3 regions of the Brevibacterium spongiae genome follow, and region 2 is predicted to be linked to each of the others. Evidence: predicted binding sites of a transcription regulator. Region 2 holds the regulator's gene; each other region holds the start of a gene.
What was found. Region 2 encodes HrcA, which represses chaperone genes, less so after heat shock. Its sites were predicted from a motif close to TTNGCACTCGNNNNNNNCGAGTGCNAA; they were not measured.
Positions count from the first base shown of each region.

Region 1: the regulator HrcA is predicted to act here: its motif matches at 1,677-1,703, upstream of groES (co-chaperone GroES).
Region 3: the regulator HrcA is predicted to act here: its motif matches at 1,817-1,843, upstream of groL (chaperonin GroEL).

Region 1 is NZ_CP093443.1:3,093,753-3,097,031, reverse strand. It holds gene L1F31_RS13950 (resuscitation-promoting factor) at 196-1,410, shown strand; gene groES (co-chaperone GroES) at 1,858-2,151, shown strand; gene groL (chaperonin GroEL) at 2,188-3,279, shown strand, end outside.
Region 2 is NZ_CP093443.1:2,281,743-2,285,021, reverse strand. It holds gene L1F31_RS10405 (DUF4870 domain-containing protein) at 1-68, opposite strand, end outside; gene L1F31_RS10400 (DUF3097 domain-containing protein) at 172-1,038, opposite strand; gene hrcA (heat-inducible transcriptional repressor HrcA) at 1,249-2,295, shown strand; gene dnaJ (molecular chaperone DnaJ) at 2,422-3,279, shown strand, end outside.
Region 3 is NZ_CP093443.1:3,387,568-3,390,846, forward strand. It holds gene groL (chaperonin GroEL) at 20-1,660, opposite strand; gene L1F31_RS15295 (cold-shock protein) at 2,345-2,548, opposite strand; gene L1F31_RS15300 (LytR C-terminal domain-containing protein) at 2,830-3,279, opposite strand, start outside.

The sequences.
Region 1 (3,279 bases), 810 kb from region 2:
TGAGCGGGATAACGGATGGCAGGGCCGCCTCGGCGAGGAAATATCACGGTGGATTCGGCCCCGAAAACACGGGGAATTCCAGGTCAGACACGCCCTCAGGAAACTCACAACGTTACATTTCCGTGATATTTTGCCAGCGGTGTAACGAATCGGTTACAGTGAACAGGTCGATAAACTCTGCTCAGGGATATTTTTGTGATTGATTTTCTGAAGAACCGCAAGGTTCAGATTGCCGCACAGGCAGTCGTCATTACCGGACTCGTGGGTGGCACGGGCGCGGTCGTCTCCATGAACAAGCCAGTGACCTTGGATGTCAACGGCCAGGCCGAGGAGATTCGCACCTTCGGCGGTACCGTCGGTGACATCCTCGACAGCCACGACATCGATATCGATAAGCGTGACAAGGTCAAGCCCGGCGTCGGCACGAAGGTCGACCGGGACATGACGATCACCGTCAACACCGCGAAGAAGGTCTCGCTCTCCGTCGACGGTAAAGAGTCGAACGAGTGGACCAACGCCAACACTGTCGGTCAGGCACTCGCCGATCTCGGAGTCGACGCCAAGGGCGCCGACCTCAACGCCGATGCCAAGCAGCGGCTGAAGGAAGACGGCAACGACATCAATGTGACCACGGCGAAGGACCTCACGGTCGTTGCCGATGGCAAGGACCACAAGGTCTCGGCCGCTGTGGGCACTGCGAAGGAAGCGCTCAAGGATACGGGCGTCAAGCTCGACAAAGACGACTTCCTGTCCGTGCCGATGTCCGCTGAGGTCTCCGACGGCCAGGTTCTCACCGTCAACCGCGTGAAGAATGACACCGTCAAGGACAAGCAGGCCATCAAGGCCAAGGTCGAGACCAAGAAGTCCGATTCCCTCTACGAGGGCGAGACCAAGGTCGAGTCCGAGGGCAAGGACGGCGAGAAGCAGGTCACCTACAAGGTCAAGACCATCAACGGCGAAGAGGTCAAGAAGGAGAAGAAGGACGAGAAGGTCCTCTCCGAACCCAAGGCCAAGGTCGTCGTTCAGGGCACCAAGAAGAAGGAAGAACCGGCTGACACCGGCGGCTCCGATTCGGGTGACTCCGGCGATTCGGGCGACTCCGGTGATTCGAGCACCGGCGGCGGCGACTCCGGTTCGAGCGGCGGCTCCATGAGCACCGAGGAGATCAAGGCCATGCTCGGCGGACCCGGTTCCAAGTGGTACCAGGTCGCCAAGTGCGAGTCGGAGTTCAACCCGCGCGCAGTGAACAAGTCGAATAACGCCCACTTCGGACTGTTCCAGTTCAAGCTCGCCACCTGGCAGGCCATGGGCGGCAGCGGCAACCCGATCGATGCCAGCCCGCAGGAACAGTTCGAGCGCGCCAAGAAGCTCCAGGCCGAAGCCGGCTGGGGACAGTGGGCCTGCGCCTGATCTGCAGTGAACTCTGGCCGCCGTTGACAACAGATATCGACAACTGAGCTGAGGCGGTCAGCAAGGAGCGTGGGCCCCGAGGAGAAATCCTCGGGGCCCACGCTTTTTGGCAGCCGAGTCATGGAGTTCCGGACACTTCGTGTTGGAATCGGGCCTTGAATCCCGCACGCAGCGTCCGCAACTCGCCTCCGCAGGTGGCCGGCTTCGCCTCCGACGGAGCCGGCCAGGGCCCCAATCTGAACTTTCGCCCAGAGCATGACGAATTGTTGGCACTCAAGTTGACCGAGTGCTAAAGCCGTTCTAGAGTCAGAATTAGCACTAGCACTCATTGAGTGCCAGTTTCATGAGACGGTCGAATCGCTCGGCACCCGCGACGACGAGAGGTTCATGGCAGCAGCCGCCGTCTGACTCGATGAAATAGAACCCAGCGAAGGGAGAGAGCCCGAAATGTCGGTCTCCATCAAGCCACTCGAAGATCGGATTGTCATCCGTCAGGTCGAAGCAGAGCAGACTACCGCCAGTGGTCTGGTCATTCCCGAAACCGCCAAGGAAAAGCCTCAGGAAGGCGAAGTTGTCGCAGTGGGCCCCGGCCGCGTTGCTGATAACGGAAACCGCGTGCCGGTCGACGTCGCCGTCGGCGACAAGGTCATCTACTCCAAGTACGGAGGCACCGAAGTCAAGTACGCAGGCGAAGAGTTCCTCGTGCTTTCGGCTCGCGACGTGCTCGCAGTCATCGGCTGAATCCCCTGAACAACTACTTCACAGACAGGAGGACGAATGCCTAAGACTCTGGAATTCAACGACGAAGCTCGTCGTGCACTCGAAAAGGGTGTCAACACCCTGGCCGACACCGTCAAGGTGACGCTGGGACCCAAGGGCCGCAACGTCGTGCTCGACAAGAAGTGGGGCGCTCCCACGATCACGAACGACGGTGTGACCATCGCTCGTGAGGTCGAGGTCGACGACCCGTACGAGAACCTCGGCGCACAGCTGGCCAAGGAAGTCGCCACCAAGACCAACGACATCGCCGGTGACGGAACCACCACCGCGACCGTTCTCGCTCAGGCCTTCGTCAACGAAGGACTGCGCAACGTCGCAGCAGGCGCCGCTCCCGGACAGCTCAAGCGCGGCATCGAGACCGCAGTCGAGGCTGTCTCCGAGCAGCTGGGCACCATCGCCCGCGACGTCGCCGACTCCTCGGAGATCGCACACGTCGCCGGACTGTCGGCTCAGTCGCCGGAGATCGGCAAGCTCATCGCCGATGCCTTCGACAAGGTCGGCAAGGACGGCGTCATCACGATCGACGAGTCGCAGGCCGCGTCCGTCGAGCTCGAGATCACCGAAGGTATGCAGTTCGACAAGGGCTTCCTGTCGCCGCACTTCGTGACCGATGCCGATCGTCAGGAAGCTGTGCTCTCTGACGCTCTCATCCTCATCAACCAGGGCAAGATCTCCAACATCCAGGAGCTCCTGCCCGTCCTCGAGAAGGTGCAGCAGGCCGGCAAGCCGCTGTTCATCATCGCTGAGGACATCGAGGGTGAAGCGCTGTCGACCCTGGTCGTCAACAAGCTGCGCGGCATCATCAACGTCGCCGCGGTCAAGGCTCCCGGATTCGGTGACCGCCGCAAGGCCATCCTCGAGGACCTCGCCGTCCTCACCGGTGGCCAGGTCGTCACCCCGGACATGGGCATGAAGCTCGACCAGGTCACCCTGGAGGAGCTCGGCAACGCCCGCACAATCACCGTCACCAAGGACAACACCACCATCATCGATGGTGCCGGTGCCGATGATGCTGTTGCCGGTCGTGTCGCCCAGATCCGCGCCGAGGTCGAGAACACCGACTCGGACTGGGACCGCGAGAAGCTGCAG
Region 2 (3,279 bases):
CCCGAGGCCTGCGAGTAGTGCGGGGGCATGGGGCGGCCGCTGTTCGGCTGCTGGGGATTGAACGACATGATGGTCCTTTCACTGCCTTTGTCGTTTCACACTATCCCAGCCATCGGCACCCGGAGGCATCCGAAAGACCCGATCCTGTTCCAGGTTCGCAACAACTGAGGATCAGCCGACAGTGACGAAGTCGATGAGCTCCTCGACCCGACCTGACAGTGTCGGTTCGACATCGGCGATCGTGTTCACCTTCCCGAGGATGCGGACCCACCCGCGGGCGACGTCCCTGTGGTCGGCGTGGGGCCACCCGATCCGGCGCAGAATGCCCGTCTTCCAATCCTCACCACGGGGGACGACCGGCCATTGTCCGATGCCGACGACATGCGGCTTCACGGCCTGCCAGATGTCGACATACGGATGGCCGATGATGTGGACGACATCGCGGTAGCGCGGGTCGGCGCGGACCGCCTCGGCGATCTTCGATTCCTTCGTCCCGTCGACGAGATGGTCGGCGAGCACACCGACCCGATGCTCCCGGTCCGGGCCGAAGGCTGCGAGTTTGTCGGCGACGTCATCGAGGCCGCCGAGGGGCTCGACGACGACGCCTTCGATGCGCAGATCGTCGCCCCAGATCTTCTCGACCAGTTCGGCATCGTGTTTGCCCTCGACCCAGATGCGCGAACCGCGCGCCACCCGCGCCTTCGCACCGGCGACGGCACGCGATCCGGAGGCTGTGCGTCCCGGAGTCTGCGCCGGCTTCTTCGTCGGCAGCCGCAGATCGACAGGCTGACCCTCGAGCAGGAATCCCGGACCCAAGGGGAAGGCACGCACCTTTCCGTTGCGGTCCTCGAGCTTGACGACGACGCCGGACGTGGTCTTCTCCGCACCCACGACCGCGCCGACGTATCCGCTCATCGCATCCTCGAGGACCATGCCCAGCCCGAGCTCGACCGGACGGGACTTCTTCGGACGGTGAGACGACGGTGAGGAGCCGGAGAGCACATCGGGTCCATAGCGATCAAAAGCATTCACGGGCACCTACCCTAATCAAGGAGCCTCCGGACCTCGCGCAGACCCGCGGGCCGCCCCGGAAATGAGGAAGACAGCCCCAGAAATGAAATCGAGAGGCGAGAGGCGTAGAATTGGCACTCAGACGCGATGAGTGCCAGACCGGGCACGGTCAGGTCGGCATGCGGATCGTGTGCCAGGAACACGGCGCGCGGAGCAGAGACGGGGAGGAGGTCCGTGATGAATGACAGCAGACGAGCACAGGTGCTGCGCGCCATCGTCGAGGACTTCGTCGCCACCAACGAACCCGTCGGCTCGAAGGCGATCGTGCAGCGCCACACCCTCGGCGTCTCTCCGGCGACGATCCGCAACGACATGGCCCAGCTCGAGCAGGAGGGCTATATCGCCCAACCGCACACCTCAGCTGGTCGGATCCCCACCGACCTCGGCTATCGGATGTTCGTCGACCGCATCGACGAATTCAAACCGCTGACCAGCGCCGAACGGCGGGCGATCTTCCAGCTCATCGACGGTGACGTCGACCTCGACGAAATGCTCGACCGCACCGTGCGCGTGCTGTCGGGACTGACCCACCAGGTCGCACTCATCCAATATCCGACTGTCTCCCGCGCCCGGATCAAGCACATCGAGATCGTCGGCCTCGGCCCCGGCCGCATCCTCGTCGTCCTCATCACCGACGCCGGACAGGTCGAACAGAAGATCATCATCACATCGGCCTCAGTCGACGACGACACGATCCGCGGACTGCGTGACCAGATCAACACCGAATTCGCCGGCCGCAAGCTCTCCGCGGTCCTCGGCTCCGCACCTCTCGCCGAGGCGGCCGGTGCCAATCCCGGTCCGAGTGAGTCCGAGGCCCGCGACGAGAACGGCCTTCGCCAGATCCGTGCCGCCGTCATCGACCTCGTCGCCGCCACACGCGAAGAGCGCATCATCATGGCCGGCACCGCCAACCTCGCCCGCTCGGGTCACGAGTTCGGCGAGAAGATGGCCCCCATCCTCGAAGCCTTCGAGGAACAGGTGGTGCTGCTCAAGCTGCTGACCTCGATGGCCGAAGACCAGGACGAGATCAGCGTGCGCATCGGGCGTGAGAATACTCACGAATCATTCAGTTCGACTTCCGTCGTGGCCGCCGAATATGGTCATGACGCGGGTTCCTCGGCCAGACTGGCGGTGCTCGGTCCTACCAGAATGGACTATCCGACGACGATCTCGGCTGTCCGAGCCGTCGCGAAGTACGTGTCCTCGATTCTCGATCGAGGGTAGGGCCCCTGGGCAGGCAGAGCCGGAGGCGCCCGGCAGCGGGCACAACCACATCGGTGAGGACTGCGCACACGCGCCGGGACCACCACGAACAGAGAACACCACTACGTCAGGGAGAGAGAAGTTTCTGTGGCCGATCACTATGAAACACTCGGAGTGTCCAAGGATGCTTCTGCGGCTGAGATCAAGTCGTCGTACAGGAAGCTGGCACGCAAATACCACCCGGACGTCAATCCCGGCCACGAGGACGAATTCAAAGCCATCTCACTGGCCTACGATGTGCTCTCCGACCCGGAGAAGCGCCGCAACTACGACATGGGCGGCGGCGAGAACGGTCAGGGCTTCCCAGCCGGCGGCGGCTTCGGCGGTTTCGGAGACATCTTCGAAACCTTCTTCGGCGGCGGAGGCGGACAGGCGGCAGGCCCGATCCCACGCACCCAGCGCGGCAAGGACGCGCTCGTCGGGGTCAACATCGACCTCAGGACCGCGGCCTTCGGCGGCACCGTCGACCTCGATGTGACCACCGCCGTCGTCTGCGACACGTGCTCCGGTGCCGGAACCCAGGAAGGCACCTCGGTCGAGACATGCAGCCTGTGCCATGGTGCCGGCAGCGTCCAGCGCATGACCCGGACCCTGCTGGGCCAGATGGTCACGAACCAGACGTGCAACTCCTGCCACGGCTTCGGCACAGTCATCCCGAACCCCTGCCTCAACTGCCAGGGCGACGGACGAGTGCGCAAGCAGCGGACGATGAAGATCCGCATTCCCGCCGGAGTCTCCGACGGCACCCGCATCCAGCTCTCCAGCCAGGGCGAGGTCGGCCCCGGCGGCGGACCCGCCGGCGACCTCTTCGTCGAGGTCATGGTCACCCGCCATGAGGTCTTCCACCGTGACGGCGACAACCTCCGTGCCGCAGTGGCCGTGCCGATGACAGCGGCCACCCTGGGTGCGACGATCCCGTTCGAAACCTTCGACGGAACCCAGGAC
Region 3 (3,279 bases), 1.1 Mb from region 2:
GATCGAACAGCAGGGGCTATCAGAAGCCCATGCCGCCCATTCCACCCATGCCGTCCATGCCGGCACCTGCGTCTGCAGCTGCGGCCTTTTCGGGCTTGTCGGCGACGACCGACTCGGTGGTGAGGAACAGACCGGCGATCGAGGCAGCGTTCTGCAGAGCAGAGCGGGTCACCTTGACCGGGTCATTGATGCCGGCGGCCAGCAGGTCCTCGTACTCACCGGTTGCGGCGTTGAGGCCGAATCCGGGTTCGAGGTTGGCGACCTTGTCGGCAACCACACCGGCTTCGAGGCCGGCGTTCGTGGCGATCTGCTTGAGCGGAGCTTCGATGGCAACCTTGACGATGTTGGCACCGGTTGCTTCGTCTCCCTCGAGTGCGAGGTCGGCGAAAGCGGTCTTGCCCGCCTGGATCAGGGACACGCCGCCACCGGCGACGATTCCCTCTTCCACAGCAGCCTTGGCGTTGCGCACGGCATCTTCGATACGGTGCTTGGTTTCCTTGAGCTCAACCTCGGTGGCGGCTCCGGCCTTGATGACTGCAACACCGCCGGCCAGCTTGGCCAGACGTTCCTGCAGCTTCTCACGGTCGTAGTCGGAGTCCGAGTTCTCGATCTCGGCGCGGATCTGTGCGACCCGTCCGGCGATCTCCTCGGCGTCTCCTGCGCCCTCGACGATGGTGGTCTCGTCCTTGGTGATGACGACCTTGCGGGCGGTACCCAGCAGATCGGTGGTCACGCTGTCGAGCTTGAGCCCGACTTCCTCGGACACAACCTGGCCACCGGTGAGGATGGCGATGTCGGCGAGCTGAGCCTTGCGGCGGTCACCGAAGCCCGGAGCCTTGACTGCCACGGACTTGAAGGTGCCCTTGAGCTTGTTCAGCACCAGGACGGCCAGGGCTTCGCCCTCGACGTCTTCGGCGATGATGAACAGCGGCTTGTTGGACTGCTGGACCTTCTCGAGGACGGGCAGCAGATCCTTCACGTTCGAGATCTTGGAGTTGACGATGAGGATGTAGGGATCCTCAAGGACAGCTTCCTGGCGATCGGTGTCGGTGACGAAGTAACCGGAGATGTAGCCCTTGTCGAAGCGCATACCCTCGGTCAGTTCGAGTTCGAGTCCGAAGGTGTTGGACTCCTCGACGGTGACGACGCCTTCCTTGCCGACCTTGTCGATGGCCTCGGCGATCAGTTCACCGATTGCGGGATCTCCAGCGGAGATGCCAGCGGTGGCGGCGATCTGTTCCTTGGTCTCGATGTCGATGGCGTTGTTCAGCAGAACCTGCGTCACAGCCTCGACGGCCTTCTCGATGCCGCGCTTGAGGCTGAGCGGATCAGCACCGGCTGCCACGTTGCGCAGTCCCTCGCGGACGAGAGCCTGTGCGAGCACGGTAGCGGTGGTGGTTCCGTCGCCTGCGACGTCGTCAGTCTTCTTGGCGACTTCCTTGACGAGCTCGGCGCCGATCTTCTCGTAGGGATCCTCGAGTTCGATCTCCTTGGCAATGGACACGCCATCGTTGGTGATGGTCGGTGCGCCCCACTGCTTTTCGAGCACGACATTGCGACCGCGGGGTCCAAGGGTCACCTTGACCGCGTCCGCGAGCTGGTTGAGGCCAGCTTCGAGTCCCCGACGAGCTTCCTCGTCGAATGCAATCATCTTTGCCATAGTGGCTTAGATCCTCCCTGATGGAGTGGAGTGGGTATCCAGAGCAGTCATCAGCGCCCGCGACGGCAGAGAGTGTGTCCGCATGTTCCATTCCACATATGGACCACGCTCTCGAGACAACTGGTGGGAACCCATCGGTTTTCACCAGTACTAGATTTAGCACTCTCCCCATGCGAGTGCAAATATTGGCCGTCTGCGGTCATGGGCGTCCGTGGGCGCGAAACGCGAATACTCGGGGCCGCTCGGGAGTCGGCTGGCGGGTTCGGCTCAGCGCGAAACAGTGCCTGGGGCGCGTGCCGGGGCGAGCGGCGAGTCCCGCGGCGGGGCAACGCGGCGGTTCCCGCGGCCGGGCAACGCGGCGGTTCCCGCGGCCGGGGCCAGCGGCGCGCACCGCGACGCACACAAGTCAGTGCTGTCGCCCGACACGATCCCCTCCGAACCGACCCAGGCAGCGTTCTCCACGGCAGACCATCCGCTTACGGCTCACCTTCTTCCGAAATCCATACAGAAGAAAGTGGGCTTTCCGGAGCAAAGCGGGCCGCTCCCGGAGAACTGAAAAGCGCCGGGCAGTTGCCTGCTCGGCGCTTTCCCCACGCACAACAGCGCCGGTCGACCGGATGGCCGTTCGGACACCGCCGTGCAGCGGATCAGAAATCTGTAAAACTGTGCTGTCAGCAGCCAGTCTCAGAGGAGGGTGACGGACTCCGCCTGAGGACCCTTTTGTCCTTCTCCAACTTCGAACTGAACCTGCTGGCCCTCTTCGAGAGAGCGGTAGCCGTCCATCTGGATTGCGCTCCAGTGAACGAACACGTCCTGGTTGTCGCCTTCGAGGGTGATGAATCCATAGCCCTTTTCAGCGTTGAACCACTTGACGGTACCTTGTGCCATTACTTCTCCATACAGTGCAGTGCCATTGAAATCCCGCATTTCAGCCGCGACCTGGCGACCGCATCTGGAATGCGGAAGCTAGTAAAACTCAACTGACCCCGCGATTTCTCTCATTGACCTCGGGAGAATAATCTCGGTGAAGCACGAATAGAACACAAGGTGCTGTGCTTGCCTAGCTGATGCAACTCTACCGCAGGCACACACTGCGCCCCGGGCCTCTCGACACTGTTATAAATTCGTTACTTTAGGGTTTTCGCCCTGTTCACAACTGTCGCCCCGGATCACTCCGAGCCTTCGCCTCCGCTGGGCTCAGGTCCCCGGTCGGCGATGTCCGAGCAGATGACGACCGTGACATCGGCTTCGAAGTCCGTCGATGCCTCCGTGGCCGAAATGCCGAGCGATTCGGCAACGAGCTTCGCCTGCGAGGCGTTCTCCTCGCCGTTGTAGTACACGGTCGAATCGGTGAGGTTCGTCGAGTAGTTGCCGACCTGCCCGAGCTTCCAGCCCTTCTCGTCGACCGCTTCGGAGAACTTCTTCGCAGCACCCGAGACGCCGGAGCCGTTGAGGACGTCGACGGTGAGCGAGTCATCAGCGACGCTGACTTCGCTCTCGCTCGGCGAGGGTTCGGCCGAAGCCGATTCCGAAGCCGGCGGATCGGCGACCTTCGATTCGGGGTTGCCCATCGACGAGACGATGATGTTGATGGCGGCCACGACGAGCAGGACCGCGAC